2 regions of the Acetatifactor aquisgranensis genome follow, and region 1 is predicted to be linked to the other one. Evidence: predicted binding sites of a transcription regulator. Region 1 holds the regulator's gene; the other holds the start of a gene.

Region 1 (7,663 bases):
GCTCATGATACGGATTCCAATGAAGAGGAGCATTCATGACAAGCTTTGGCGATCGTCAGTATAAATCCTGGGAATCCGCTTTCCCAGATTGCAGAGGATCTCATAGTGGAACCGTCCGGACAGCTCTCCCATCTGCCATGCATCGATCTGCCTGTCGCCGTCACGGCCCAGGAGAACCACTCTGTCCCCCTCCGCCGCCTCCGGGATATCCGATACGTCCACCATGAACTGATCCATACAGATTCTACCCAAAATCGGCGCCTCTTTCCCCCGTATCAGACAGAATCCCCTGCCGGACAGGCCCCTGGGGTATCCGTCCCCATAGCCCACCGGAATCGTGGCCACACGCATCCGCCTTGTTGCGTTAAAGGTGCCCCCATAGCCGACGCTCTCCCCCTCTTCCACTGTCTTCACATAGACGATATGGCTGTAAAGGGAAAGAGCCGGGCGCAGCCTCACCGTGTCCCGCCTCATCTCGTCCGAAGGGTACAGCCCGTACATGGCGATTCCGGCCCGCACCATGTCCATCCGGGCCTGAGGCATCTCCAGGGCGGCCGCACTGTTGGCGCAGTGCTTCACCGGGATATCAAAAGAAAGCTCCCCCTTTATCATATGGAGAAACTCCTGAAAAGTTTCCAGCTGCCTTACCGCATTTGTCTTGTCCGCTTCGTCCGCCTTTGCAAAATGGGTGAAAATCCCTTCTATTTCGATTCCCTCCTCGTCCATGAGCCTCCTTATAAAGGAGATTCCATCCGCATCCGGACGGATGCCTATCCGATTCATGCCCGTCTCTACCTTGACATGGACTTTTACTGTTTTTCCAAGCTTTCGGGCAGTCCTCCCCAGCTCCTCTACAGTATCCGCGCGGAATACCGCCGGACGGATTTCCTCCTTTACCAGCATCTCATAAGAATAAGGGAAAGTATAACCCAGTACAAGAATAGGTTTTCGTATCCCGCCCTGCCGCAAAGCCAGCGCCTCTTCAGCCGTGGCCACCGCGAATCCGGTCAGGAAAGACAGCGGCTCCAGCTTTTTTGCCACAGGTACGCTGCCATGCCCATATGCGTCAGCCTTGACCACAGCCAGCACTTTCGTCTCCGGGGCCAGTCGCTCTTTCACGCCCCAAAGATTCGCCTCTATTACATCCAGATTCACCTCTGCCCACACCCTCTGGCAGCAGGCAGGCGTTCTCTCATAATCCATTCTGAACCCCCCATATCCGACAGGCGCTCATTTCCGTATCTCTGACGATATCTTCCCCGGGAGGGTTCGGTCGAACAGACGGACGCCCGCAGACGACTGCCGCAGCCTCCGCAATGTCTCCCGCGGTGCAGGCATAGGGGCCAATCTTCGCCGCCACATAATCCCCTGCCCTGCCGTGGACATAGGCTCCCACGGCTGCCGCCTCAAACCCCTCCATTCCCTGCGCCAGAAGAGCCGCCACGATTCCGGTCAGCACATCGCCGCTCCCCGCCGTGGCCATGCCGTCGTTTCCGCTCAGGTTCACGCAAGTTTCCCGTTCCTGCCCGCAGATGAAAGTCCGCGCGTCCTTTGCCGCCACCACGGCGCCCAGGCCTGCCGCCAACGCGCCGCCTGCGGCAGGCAGGTCTGCCTTGCAGTCGGCGACAGAACATCCCAGGAGCCTTGCCATCTCCCCCACATGGGGCGTCAGCAGAATGGTGCGGCCCGCTTTGCCCTGGCTTGCCAGTCGTTCAAATAATTCCGGCTGTTCCGAGAGCAGGTTCAGGCCGTCCGCGTCCACCAGCAGAGGTTTCCCGCCCTCCCGGATAACCTGTTCCAGACAGGCAAGCGCCTCCCTGTTCTTACCAAGCCCCGGGCCGATGGCTATCACATCCGCCCACGCCATACCCGCCTCCAGATCCCCACAGGTTCCCAGAAGCGCCTCGGGCACAGCCTGCTGCAAGATAATCCTGTTCTCCGGCGGCGTGATGACCTTTACCATCCCCGCTCCTGTCCGGTAGGCAGCCTTTGCCGCCAGCACTGCGGCGCCTGCCATGTTCACGCTTCCCGCAACCAGCAGAACCTTTCCGAAAGTGCCCTTATTCCCGCCGCCGTCCCGCTCTGGCAAAAGTGCGGAAATGTCCTCGTCATAGGCGAACATCCCGGGCTTCCCGCCATAAAAGCTCCTGGACGAAATACCGATGTCGGCAATCCTCACTTCCCCGGCATATCCGCACCCCGGATACAGCACCAGTCCCCGCTTGCAGAAGCCAAACGTCACCGTGGCGTCCGCCTCCACGGCACGGCCCAGAATCCTGCCCGTGTCCGTATCTATGCCGCTGGGCATGTCGAGCGCGAGCCTCCAGCCCTCAAGATTCCGGAAGACATCCACAGCCTCCCCATATATGCCCTCCACCGCTCTGGACAGCCCTACGCCGAACAGGGCGTCCACCAGCACCGCGTATTCCTGCCGCTTCGGCCTGTCTGTACATTCCACAGGATAATTCCTCAGAATCTCTCTCTGCTGTATCCACCGGGCGGAAGCTTTTGCCTCATCTCCCACCAGCCAGACCTCCACCTGATAGTCCTTTTCGCTCAAAAGCCTCGCCACGGCCAGTCCGTCGCCGCCGTTATTGCCCATTCCGGCCATGACCAGCACATGCCGCCTGCCGCTCCGCCCCGCGCAGCGCTCCTCTATCATCTCCGCTGCCGCCAGGGCCGCCCGCTCCATCAGGACGCATGCAGGTATCCCTGTCTTCTCTATCGTATTACTGTCGTATTCTCTCATCTCAGACGCCGACACCAGATATTTCATACAGCACCTCCTGTTCCGCCTCAAAATCCCGTTTGTACAACAAAACAGACTGTTGCCGCCACAGTCCCGCAATCAGTCCGTTTCAATCCCAAAATCCCTTTTCTCTTCTGTGCTCACATATCCTGTCCGTCCAAATCATGGTGCATGTCAAAGATATCCACTACCTCAGCCCCGAACACATCATGCATATAACTGTAGATAGCATGATTATGCCGCTCCATCTCCTGTTTCCTGACCAGTCTCTTCTTCAGTTCTACGCGGATTTCCGATATCCATTCTTCGGTCTGTTGGATACTTTCGGTATTCACCGCCATGATATCATAGCACCAATCCATGGTAGCAAGCATCAGCTGGAAATTCACCCTTTCGATTTCCCTGGGCAGCTCCAAAAGTTCATCCTGACAGTTCTCCAGCTTTTCATTGCATTCCTCCACAAGGCGCTTGTTCTGCTCCGTCTTCTGGGCATTCTCCGAGTCATCGCGCTGCTCATCATCCCCCATCATGGAAACGATCTCTCCCATCAGGCGTTTCTTCAGCCGTTTGATTTCCTTTACCTCGTTATTCAGCTTGCCCTGCTGCTTCAAAAGGGCATTCAGCTCTCCCTCCAGCCGGGCTACACCTTCCCTGGCCTCCCCATTCAAAAGCTGATACCACTTATTGTCCAGAGTCAGAACGGGTATATGCTTCCCTTTCAATGCCTGTTCAAAAAGCTCCCTTCTGTGCTCATCCTCCTCATGCTTCATATTCTTCCATGCACCTCCTGGGTTCTAATCCCTCTTTTGTTCTCCCAAATGCCTATCTTCCATTTGGTACCTGCTGATATTATATGACAATTTCATAAGGCTGTCGGACAGATGGACATTCTCCACCTGAATCCCCTCCGGCACATTCAGATCCACATGGGCGAAATTCCAGATAGCCCGGATTCCGGTCTTCACCAGCCTCTCCGCCACAGGCACTGCGCTGGCTTTCGGAATGGCCAGCACCGCGATATCGATGTCATTCTCCTGGATGAACCGCTCCAGCTCCTCCATAGGCATGACCCCGATGCCACGGACCTGGCTGCCCACCAGTTCAGGATTCGAATCGAACATGCCGCGGAAAATGAATCCCCGCCTCTCGAAATTGGTATAATTTCCCAACGCCCGTCCCAGATTTCCCGCACCGATTATGACGAACTTATGCCGTCTGTCCAGCCCCAGGATTTTGCCGATTTCATCGTAGAGATACTCCACATTGTAGCCATAGCCCTGCTGGCCAAACCCTCCGAAATTATTGAAATCCTGCCGGATCTGGGAAGCGGTCACCTTCATCAGCGCGCTTAAATCCTGAGATGATATCCTCTCCACGCCCTCATCCTTCAGTTCTCCCAGATAACGGAAATATCTGGGCAGACGTCCGATGACAGCCTGTGAAATTTCCTTTTCGTCCAAGTTCCTTACCTCCAGCCTTGTACAGCAAACAGCTCTCCGGTTTCGTCCTGCTCCACCATGTGCACAGGACGCACATGGCATTTATGGCCATCCGGCCGCTTCATGCCCTGAATAAGGTCATGATACCATGTGCGCAGGGCGCACATGGCATTTATGGCCATCCGGCCGCTTCATGCCCTGAATAAGGTCATGATACCATGTGCACAGGGCGCACATGGCATTTATGGCCATCCGGCCGTTTCATGCCCTGAATAAGGTCACGGTACCATATCCGCATATTTGATGCGGTAAATCCGTCTCAGGGAATCATTGATGCGTTCCTCATCGATATTCCCATTCCGAACGGCTTCCAGTACACCCTGATACGCTTTATCGTAATCCTCCGGCATCAGAAGCATGTCGCAGCCTGCCAGAACCGCCATGATAGATGCCTCGTCCGCAGCGTAATACTCTGAGATGGCAGACATGTCCAGCGCATCCGTAATGACGACTCCCTGAAAGCCCATCTGCTCCCTCAGGATATCCGTCACGAGAACCTTGGAAAAGATGCCGGGGCTGTTGTCGCCTGTCAGCGCCGGTGCCGCCATATGGCCCACCATCACCATATCCGCCCCTGCGTCAATCCCTGCCTGGAACACCGCCAGTTCTTCCGCCCAGAACTGCTCCTCTGTCCTGTCCGTAGATGCCATTCCATCGTGGGGGTCCTGGATGGCACTGCCCATTCCCGGGAAATGCTTCAGACAGGCGGACACATTCTGCTCCTGCAGCCCGCGCACCATGGATGTCACGAAACTGGACACCACGGACACATCCGAGCCATAGCAGCGCCCCTCCATGATACTGCCCTCCACATTCGCCAGATCTGCCACCGGCGCGAAATCCACATTAAAGCCCAGACCCGACAGAGAAGTCCCGATAGTCACTCCCGTCTGATAGGCATTTTCCGGATCCCCGGTAGCTCCGATATTCTCTGCGCTGTCTATTTGGGGCCCGATGGAAGAGCCTATCCGGGAAACAACTCCTCCCTCTTCATCCACGGCTATAAAAAGAGGATATCTGGCATACTGTGCCGTATTGGACAGCATCTCCCTGAGCTGTTCTTCCGATTGTATATTCTCACTGAAATAGACAAGCCCTCCTACAGCATGTTCCTCCAGCGCCTGTCTGGTGCCGTCCCCGGCCTGTATCACAGTGCCGACCCCGGTAATCGCCTCCGGCTTCACTACGAACAGACCCGCCACCTTATCTTCCAGCGTCATCTCCGAAATCCGTTCATCCACATATGTATCGAGCCTTTCTTCCCAGGTGGGCTCCACCACCTCCGGCGTCGGCTCCGGTGTGGATTCCGGAATCGGCTCTATGGCGGGGATACTATCCTCTGTGGCCAGCATCTCATCAATCAATGCCTGGTTGCTCTGTTCCTTTTCTTCAGCAGCTTTCCTGTTCTTCATCAGGGCAAAAACGCCGTACCCGATTCCTGTGCCCAGCGCCAGAATCAATATCAGGAACACGGCATATACCATAATCTGGTTCCTGAGCCTCCTTTTTCTCCTTGCTTCCCGTCTCTCCTGCTGATCTTTATTATCCATTTGTGCGTCCTCTCACGATTTGTGCGCCCTACCACGATTTGTGCGCCCTACCACAAATTTGTATCCTCATGCAAAATAACATATTTTAGCGACTGTGCGTATATATTAGGAAAGGAAATGAACTTTCGTCCATTTCCTTCGCTTTCTCCCACTTCATCCTCTGTATTTCGTTTCTTTCGCACATAAAAAGCTTTCCGCATTTTAATTCTTCTGTACATCAATGGAAGGATAACATATTCATTATATTGTTTCCGTCTCCATCTGTCAACACATTGTACGAATTTTCCAAATTTTTCTACAAAACTTATAAAACTCACAAATTGGTCAACACGAAAATATCATAAATTGCCTTGATTGCCGCCTCGAAATCATCATTGGTCACGCCGATGATGATATTCAATTCGGAAGAACCCTGGTCAATCATCTTCACATTGACATTGACATGGGAAAGCGCGGAGAAAATCCGCCCTGCGGTTCCCCTTGTGGCTTTCATGCCCCGGCCTACTACCGCAATCAGCGCCAGATCCGACTCTATCTCGATGGAATCCGGTTTCGCCAGACGGTAAAGGCTGGCCACCACTTTCTGCTCCTTGTGCATGAACTCATCCTGATGCACAAAGACCGTCATAGTATCGATGCCGGATGGCACATGCTCAAAGGAAATGTCGCTCTCCTCAAAAGCCTGCAGCACCTTTCTGCCAAAGCCCACCTCGGAATTCATCTTGTCTTTCTCAATATTGATGCAGCAGAAGCCCTTTTTCCCGGCGATGCCGGTGATGACATATTTCGACTTCTGACAGGTGCTCCCCACGATCCATGTGCCGTTGTCGTCAGGGGAATTGGTGTTGCGGATATTGATGGGGATATTCTCCTGCCGCACGGGGAAGATGGATTCCTCATGCAGGACGCCGGCTCCCATATAGGAAAGCTCCCTCAGCTCCCTGTATGTAATCACATCGATTCCCTTGGGATTTTCGATGATTCTCGGATCCGCCACAAGGAAACCCGATACGTCCGTCCAGTTCTCGTACACATCCGCCTGGACAGCCTTGGCCACGATAGAGCCGGTGATATCCGATCCCCCCCTGGAGAAAGTCTTGATCTCCCCGCTCGGCTTCGCGCCATAGAAACCGGGGATGACCGCATATTTGCTGACCGCGAGCCTCTCCGCCAGCGTGCCGTTGGTCTTCTCCGCATTGAAAACGCCGTCCTCGTCGAACCGGATGACCTCAGCCGCGTCCACGAACTCAAACTCCAGATAGGCCGCCATGATGATGCTGTTCAGATACTCGCCGCGGGATGCCGCATAATCCCGGCCCGCCTTTGCCTTGAAATTCTTCTCAATGGTCTCAAACTCTCCGTCCAGACTAAGGGAAAGCCCCAGTCCGTCGATAATCTCCTGGTACCTCGCCCTGATGGCCGACAGCTCCTCCCTGAAATCTCTGCCGGCCTCCGCCGTATCATAGCAGGCGTACAGCATATCCGTCACTTTGCTGTCCTTGTCGAAACGCTTCCCCGGCGCGGAGGGCACCACATATCTCCTGTCCCCATCGCTGCGGATAATGTCCCCCACTTTCCGAAACTGCTCGGCGCTTGCCAGAGAGCTCCCGCCAAATTTCACTACCTTAGACATTCTTCCCACTCCTCACTGCCCCTATTATTGTATGGATTCTGTCTTACGCGACACGTATCCTGTTCAGGATTGCATCTCCAAGCGCCGCGCACTTTGCGTCGAATTCTTTCTCTTTCATCGCCGGGACAAAAAGGCCTGAGTCCTCTCCGCCCCCTGCCTCCACAAGACTGCTCCCCGCAAAAGCCGCCTGCACGTCTGCCAGTGCCGAAGCCTTTATCCTCACGAAAAACCG
Region 2 (7,663 bases), on a different contig from region 1:
CCGGGTACGTGATTCTGCTGCAGACAGCCCGGTATCTCCAGGGGCATCTGCGCGCCATGCGGGACAAAACCCTGTTCCTGTTCCGCGTTGACATCATGTACGAGTTCAACCGCAAGACCCTGGAGATGGACGGTCAGAGCCTGGAGACTGCCAAAGGGCGGGAGATGTGGGAAGCGGCGAAGCGGAATGTATACAATGGGAATCACTTCGGCATAGAAGCCTATGCCAAGAGCTTCTGGAACCTGTTGCTCAATCTGTGCGGCCTTGTGGTCTATGGGGCCATTGTGGGCCGGGAAAGCATCTTTCTGCTGCTCCTTCTGGTGTCCCAGACCCTCCTGGTCACATGGTTCCATGGGGTGGCGGAAAAGCGCGCCCTCCGGGCAGAGGATGAGATAGATGGAAAGTGGAGCGGATTCCAGTACTTAAGGAGGGAATCCATTGTCCCCCAAAACGGGAAAGACATCCGGATGTACGGGATGGACAAATGGTTCCTGAAGACGTTCTATCAGATGATAGAGAGAAGCGTCTCTTTGCTGGACTGGCAGGAGAAGGGGTATACGGCAGCGGGCATCGCGAACCATCTGCTCTCCTTTGCCAGGAACGTGGCGGTCTACGGATGGCTCCTTGGCCGGATGGCGGCGGGCAGACTGGCTCTCTCGGCTTTTCTGCTGTATCTGGGGATTATAGCGGGGTTTGAGAACTGGGTGAGAGGTTTTCTGGAAGCGGTGATCAATCTGGCGAAAAACGAAAAAATAATTAAAAATTATCGAGACTTCATGTCATACGGAATCGTGGAAGAGGGGAAACCGGGGCCGAAGCGGGCGGGAAAGCTCCATGAGATACGGCTGGAGCATGTCTGTTTCCGGTATGAAGGGAACATGGAATGCCCGGAAGAAGGGCATTCCGGAGAGGATACGATCCATGACCTGAACCTGACGATCCGGGCCGGGGAGAAGCTGGCGCTGGTGGGGCTGAACGGAGCCGGGAAGACAACGCTGATCAAACTTCTGTGCGGACTGTACCGCCCCACTTCCGGAAAGGTCTGCCTGGACGGACAGGAGCTTCAGGATCTGTCCCAGAGAGAGGTCTTTCGAGAGTTCGCCGTGGTGTTCCAGGACGTGTTCACTTTTGCCTTCCCTGTGGCGGAGAATGTGACCTGTGTAAAGGCGGGGGAGGAGGATGGCCCCAGGCTGCGCAAGAGCCTGGAGGACGCGGGGCTCCTGGAACGGGTGCAGTCGCTGCCGAAGAAAGAGCAGACCAGCATGGACAAGGATATGGATCCGGAGGGCGTCACGTTCTCCGGAGGGGAGCTGCAGAAGCTGATGCTGGCCAGGGCACTGTATAAAGACGCACCTGTAGTTATCCTGGACGAGCCCACTGCCGCCCTGGATCCAATCGCGGAGAGCGAGATGTATGAAAAATATGACGAGATGATTCAGGGGAAAACAGCGGTCTTCATCTCCCACAGGCTGAGCTCCACCCGGTTCTGCGACAGGATCATTTTCCTGGAAGAAGGGCGGATCGTCCAGGAGGGGAGCCATGAGAGCCTGATGAGGGAAGGCGGGCCCTACGCCGAGCTTTTTGCCCTGCAGGCCAGATACTACCAGAAGAATCCGGAATCTGTGGACAGGGTTCCGGAAGGAATGGCATCTGTCTGACGGGTGCCCGGAATAAGTGAAAAAGGAGTAGTCATGAATACATTCCGATCCATTCATAAGACAGGCTTTCGGCTGCTGAAAATGATCCATGCCGAAGATTCCATCGTGATTCCTATGTATCTGCTGGATTTGGTTCTTTCCCTGGGGCAGATTTATATCGGGCTGTTCCTGACGGCGGGGCTGGTGGACGCCCTGTTGGCGGGACAATACCGTCAGGCAGCCGGAGCGGCGCTCATGCTGCTGCTGGCGAATCTGTTCTTCGGCCTGGCTTCGCGGCTGATTCAAAGACGACTACAATGTCTTCAAAGGAAAATCTGGCTGGTGTTCTATGTCTGGCTGCGCAGAAAAGCTTTTTCCATGGATTATGAGACCATGGAGAGACCGGAGGTGGCGGAGAAGCTTCTGTTTTCGGAGCGCACATCGGACATGCAGGGCGGCCTGGGGACATTGCTGTATCATTATTATGAGATTCTGAAAGCGATTGTGAATCTATTGCTTTCTGTTTCCCTTGTGGCGCATCTGTGCCTGAGAAAGCCAGGGGCGGGGTTCGGCGTCCTGGGAGCCCTTGCGTCGCCGGTGCCCTCGGCGGCGCTGCTGGCGGGGATGATGGCGGGGACGGTATTCGGCGCATACAGGGCGTTCCGGCGGTTCGCGGAAGAGCGGAGGGCGCTTTTCGAGTCCCATACGGGTGTGGAAGACCGGGTGATGTACCTGACCCAGCAAGTGCTGGGCAACTTCAAGGCGGGAAAGATGATTCGCATCTATGGCATGCAGGATATGATTCTGGAGAATCTCTCCGTCTTTCTGAAGAAATCCTGGGGACATTTTTCCGATGCCTGTGATGTGGAGAGGAAACAGGGTAATGCCAACAGGCTGGTGGACAGCGTCTTCATTGTGGGAGCCTATCTGCTGGCGGCTCTGAAGGTGGTCACAGGGGCTGTGACAGTGGGGGCTTTTACCCAGTACGTGGGGGCGCTGCACCAGTTCGGGGGAGCCTGTTTCACCTTGATCGCAGTCCACGGGGATCTGCAGAAGATATGTACTTATATGGAGGAGTTCCTGGCCTTTCTGGACACGGAGAATCTGCATGTGAAGGGCTCCATCCCGGTGGAAAAGCGCACGGATGGAGAGTATGAGATTGCCTTTGAGCATGTGAGCTTCCGGTACCCGGGCACGGAGAAGCTGGTGCTGAAGGATGTGGACTGCAGGATTCGGGTCAGGGGGAAGCTGGCGGTGGTGGGCCGGAACGGCGCCGGGAAGACCACCTTCATCAAGCTTTTATGCCGCCTGTATGAGCCTGCCAGCGGGCGCATCACCCTGAACGGCGTGGACATCCGCAAGTATGACGAAGAGGAGTACAGAAGCCTGTTCGGAGTGGTGTTCCAGGATTTCAAGCTGTTCGCCTTCCCGGTGTGGGAGAATGTCACGGCGGGGAGAGAGCGGAATGAGACGAGGATCTGGGAGGTGCTGGAGCAGGCGGAGGCGGGCTCCATGGTGCGCGGGATGCCCGGAGGGCTGGACGCCTATCTCTACAAGGACATGGGGGACGGCGTGGAAATCAGCGGCGGAGAGGCCCAGAAGCTGGCGCTGGCCCGTGCCCTCTACAGGGACGCGCCGGTGGTGATTCTGGACGAGCCCACGGCTGCACTGGATCCGAAGGCGGAGGCGGAAGTCTATGCCAGGTTCCGTGAAATGGTACAGGGCAGAACCAGCGTCTATATTTCCCACAGGATGGCAAGCTGCCGGTTCTGCGACCATATAATTGTTTTTGAAGACGGTAAAATCGCGGAGCAGGGAAGCCATGAAGCCCTTTTCGCCGCAGGCGGGAGCTACGCGAAGATGTGGAATGCGCAGGCGAAATATTATAATGTGGAGGAAAAGGACTGACCGGATTGCGAGCGTCCTGCCCCGCGGGGGAACGGGACGGACAGGGCCAAGGCGGCGGAAAACTCCCGGAGATGATACAATGTTTGTAAGTTTGCAGACCTATTGTATCCCTCCGGGATATATCCAAAGCCGTTCGGTGCTGGTAACAGCGGGCGGTTTTTCAAAATAGTGGTTGTAAAAAATTGCCGGGTTCTCCCCTCAGGACAGCCGCCGCCTGCGCATGGCTTTCCGACACCTCAGGGAGCTCCCGGAAGGCTTCCGCTTCATCGCCGATGGCTACAGCGCCTACCCCCTGGCCCGCCCGGCAGTTCTTCCATGAGTTCGGCGAAAAGTTCAGGTTCACCATCACCCGGGTCACCGGCCTCACCGATGGCGACGAGGTATCGAAGGAGCTCCGTCCCTTCAGGCAGATGACTGAAAGGCTCAACCGCACCTACAAGGCCTCCTACAGGCCTGCGAACGGCTTCGACAGCATCGATGGTGCCCCCGGCTATGACCTGGCCCTCTGGGTCGCCTGCTACAGCTTCCTGCGCCCCCGCCAGCACCACACTATTCCGAACCAAAAAACAAAGCCCAAAAGACAAGCATTGTGGGAAAATCCAAAAGTTTAGATTTTCCCACGAATGCCGACTACTACGGAATCCCTCTCATACCTCATATTTCTCTTTATAAGTTATTGACACTCATTTTCTAACGTGGTATATTTATAACATAAAGAGCGAAATATACCACAAACAAAAAAGGAGAATGAATTATGAAAAATTGGTATGGCTGTATTGGATTTGTTTCTTTGTTAGGCGTATGGGGATTGATTGGGAGCGAACCTTTGTTTCTATCGTTTTTTGCTTTTGTCCTATTTTTTGAGTATTTTTGGGTGACTCCCGATGAAATGTTTGTTGATACAATAAAAAGGTGTGCTTCATGGGCTTTCTTTGCTAATCTTTTCATTACAACTGCTGCTACATTTGCCTTGTCTTATTTTAAGATGAGCAGCAATCCTTTAGCTGCCGGAACAGCATTAGGATTTGGTATTTCAATAGCGATATTTGCTTTTTCTACCTTTGCTTTAGAAATTAAAGAGAGGGTTAATACAAAAAATGATTAAGAACAGGATAAAAGAGTTCAGAGCAAGATTTGATATGAAACAGGAAGATTTAGCAAATTTGGTTGGAGTTCGCAGAGAAACAATTGGAAATCTTGAAAAGGGTAAATATAATCCATCATTGGTTTTGGCATGGAACATTGCAAAGGTATTTCATGTTTCAATCGAGGAAATTTTTACTGTTGAAGAATAGGAAAGTTAGACAAGCCAAAATCTATTTCCATGTTTAACAATTATCGTAACTAATAGGTTAACAATGACAAAGTAGTTGAGTACACCGAGGGCAGGCAGAAGCCGGAACAGGTGAAAGAAAAGGCCGAGTAACGGCCCTTTTGTACTAAGTAGCCGCAGACGATATAAATCTCGTCCGTAGCCGAAATATCTCCTAACATGATCCGCCTCCAATCAGGCGGACGGTTTCTCTCAGCAGCGCCGGATTTGTCCCGTTGGGGATGCGCAGTACCACACCGGCTACGGATAGTTCCATGGCTGGAACCGAGAATGCCGGACACGCAGTCTCCAAAAGAGGCGGGGGAGGCATCCCGTCCCTGCCGGATGTCAGGCTCTATCCTGACAATCTCCTGTTTTGTGCTTACACGCTGGCTGTGAACCAGCTCCGGTATGCCCTGATATCCTTTCTGGCGGAGCCTGCGCATCCGGCCGTAGAATGTACCTGGGCAGATGCCTTTCTCCCTGCACCACTGGTGGTCTGTCAGGCCACTGGAGCGACATTCCATGACCAGACGGCACTGCTCTTTCGCTTTGACTGGCTTTGCTGGCATATATTGAACCTCCGGTTCTTTGGACTGTCTGAGTGGGATGTATCTGCAGATGAACATGATCAGCCAGCAGTTTTGCTGATAAAGGTATTGAATAAGTTGTAGCAGATAATGTATAATGTCCATGGGCATTGGCTCCTTTCGAGGTAATGGTCTGTGGTGAACTCATTATACATCAAAAAGGGAGGGCAATGCTCTTTTTATTGCAAACTCCCAATAAATCAATGTTTTAGCAACGAAAATAGGGTAGTAATTGACACTACCGATGGAAGTGGCGAGGTAAAAAGATATTGATCGTCTCCCATGGCACTGCTCTGAGCTTTCTGCAGGCCATGCTGATGGGCGATTCTTTCAGGGATATCGCCAGGCGGCGTTTTCACGGCACCGCTGGTTCCGTTTCGAAAATGATATTGGAGACGGATGGGAGAGCAGCAGTGCAGTATATCAACCATAAGGTGGGATGACGAGGCGTGCGGACTTTTTTTCTATGTGGTGGCAATATCTGAATATTGATATACGCAGGTTAAGGGCTTTTTGAACACATACTGCCATTACCGCAAGATTGGGAGGCAATATTATTATGTGTGTGACGAAGTGGAGAAAAGGCTCCTGGAAACAGATGGAAATATGGAATATCAGCTGGCGCAGGGCAGCCATAAGCCCCAGATATCAGGAGGAAGAAGTAATATCATTCTGTGTTGAGAAAGTAAGTCGCAAAAGCGGTGCATGCTTGAATGAAGATATGCCATAGATGCTTTTCATGGGGCTGATGAACTTGTCGAATCTAAGTAAAGCGGCGTCCAAACGCGAGCCATTTTGCCAGGAGGTAGGAGAGAAGCGATGACGCATAAGGGAACTGTATATCTGGAGACACCGCGTCTGATATTGCGGCGATTTCAAAAAGAAGACCTGGAACAGATTTATTATAATTGCTGGAATGATACAGAAGTCTGGAAATGGACAAATTATGCGCCAATGAACTGTATCGCGGATGTGATGACGAACGCAAATATGTTCACGCACAACTGGCTGGGCGCGTATGAGAAGAGTGACCGCTATAGCTGGGCCGTTCAGCTAAAGGAGACTGGAGAAGTGATCGGACGATATTTCGGAATGCATCCGGACGATGAGCTGCGCCAGGTCGAATTAGCATGTGAGATCGGGCGGAGCTGGTGGAATCAGGGCCTGATGACGGAGGCGACCAAAAGGGTCATCGAGTTTTTCTTTCGAGAAGTCGGGATGAACCGAATCTATGCCTGGCATGCAAATGAAAATCCGGCTTCCGGTAAAATGCAGGAAAAGGCCGGCATGAAGTGGGAGGGGACATTGCGGCAGGGATGTAAATGCAACAATGGAATATTTGACAAGGTAATGTATGCAATATTGGCGGAAGATTTTTTCAGGGAGGGCTAGGTCAGGGATGCATGCTCGATTTTTAGGATTTTTCAGCGGTTTTCCGACCCATCATTTTCCGGTTGGCATTGCGGAACGGCTCCGGGAAGAGCTGGCTGTCCGGGATAGCCTTGTTTTTGTAAGCGCATGGCCATCCGATTATGAGAGGAATGACAGCGACTCCGCCGGAATGCATGCCATGTTTGAGGAATGCGGCATGCCCTTTGGGCGATACAGCGTGATTGACGGCAGGACGGCTGTGGATGATGCCAGGCGGCTTATTCAGGAGGCGTCCTGCATCTTTCTGATGGGCGGCCATGGGGTCCGGCAGTTTCAGCTGATTCGCGACAAAGACATATGGGATGGAATCCGCAAAAGCGCCGTTGCTGTTTTAGGGGTGAGCGCAGGCGCGGGCAACATGGCAAAACGGGCCCTGGACATATGGGAATCCCATGTGCCTTATGAGGGGCTGGGATTGGCCGATATTACTATAAAGGCGCATGCAGCGCAGGAAAACCGGGAGCTGCTGCAGATTTTGTCGCAGATTTCCATGGAACAGAATCTGCCTATCTGCGCTATGGAAGATGAAAGCGCTATTTTTGTCAAGGAAAAGGAAGTTACCTATTTAGGGCGAATTCTTTTGATAAGCAATGGGAATGTCTGTCCGATGTCCCGGAAGGTATTGGAACAAATGTGGGTTGTCGGTGATTCAGGTGAAATGCCGGGGGCCTGGGAGCATTCCTCTGGCTGCTGAAAAAGAGTGGGGCTGCGGCAGGACAATGGCGCGGTGTTCGGGGCAGGGCCGGTGCATTTGGTCACCCTATGGGGCGTTGAGGACGGAACGG

What was found. Region 1 encodes Rex, which represses fermentation and respiration genes when NADH is low (regulators of the CRP and FNR family bind a similar motif). Its sites were predicted from a motif close to ATTGTTAANTANTTAACAAT; they were not measured.
Region 2: a site for Rex is predicted at 4,210-4,229, ahead of NFS35_RS19915 (DUF3796 domain-containing protein). Genes of this name have one in related genera too.

What each region holds. Positions count from the first base shown of each region.
Region 1 covers NZ_CALPDH010000002.1:136,450-144,112, reverse strand. The annotation lists gene alr (alanine racemase) at 34-1,203, opposite strand; gene NFS35_RS02345 (NAD(P)H-hydrate dehydratase) at 1,193-2,776, opposite strand; gene NFS35_RS02340 (hypothetical protein) at 2,890-3,519, opposite strand; gene NFS35_RS02335 (redox-sensing transcriptional repressor Rex) at 3,544-4,209, opposite strand; gene NFS35_RS02330 (hypothetical protein) at 4,215-4,370, opposite strand; gene NFS35_RS02325 (glycoside hydrolase family 3 protein) at 4,467-5,798, opposite strand; gene NFS35_RS02320 (aspartate kinase) at 6,112-7,431, opposite strand; gene NFS35_RS02315 (homoserine dehydrogenase) at 7,475-7,663, opposite strand, start outside.
Region 2 covers NZ_CALPDH010000025.1:49,338-57,000, reverse strand. The annotation lists gene NFS35_RS19930 (ABC transporter ATP-binding protein) at 1-1,658, shown strand, start outside; gene NFS35_RS19925 (ABC transporter ATP-binding protein) at 1,692-3,545, shown strand; partial or broken gene NFS35_RS19920 (transposase) at 3,760-4,093, shown strand; gene NFS35_RS19915 (DUF3796 domain-containing protein) at 4,300-4,650, shown strand; gene NFS35_RS19910 (helix-turn-helix transcriptional regulator) at 4,643-4,840, shown strand; gene NFS35_RS19905 (hypothetical protein) at 4,890-5,429, opposite strand; gene NFS35_RS29095 (hypothetical protein) at 5,765-5,890, shown strand; gene NFS35_RS19900 (GNAT family N-acetyltransferase) at 6,267-6,839, shown strand; gene NFS35_RS19895 (Type 1 glutamine amidotransferase-like domain-containing protein) at 6,847-7,572, shown strand.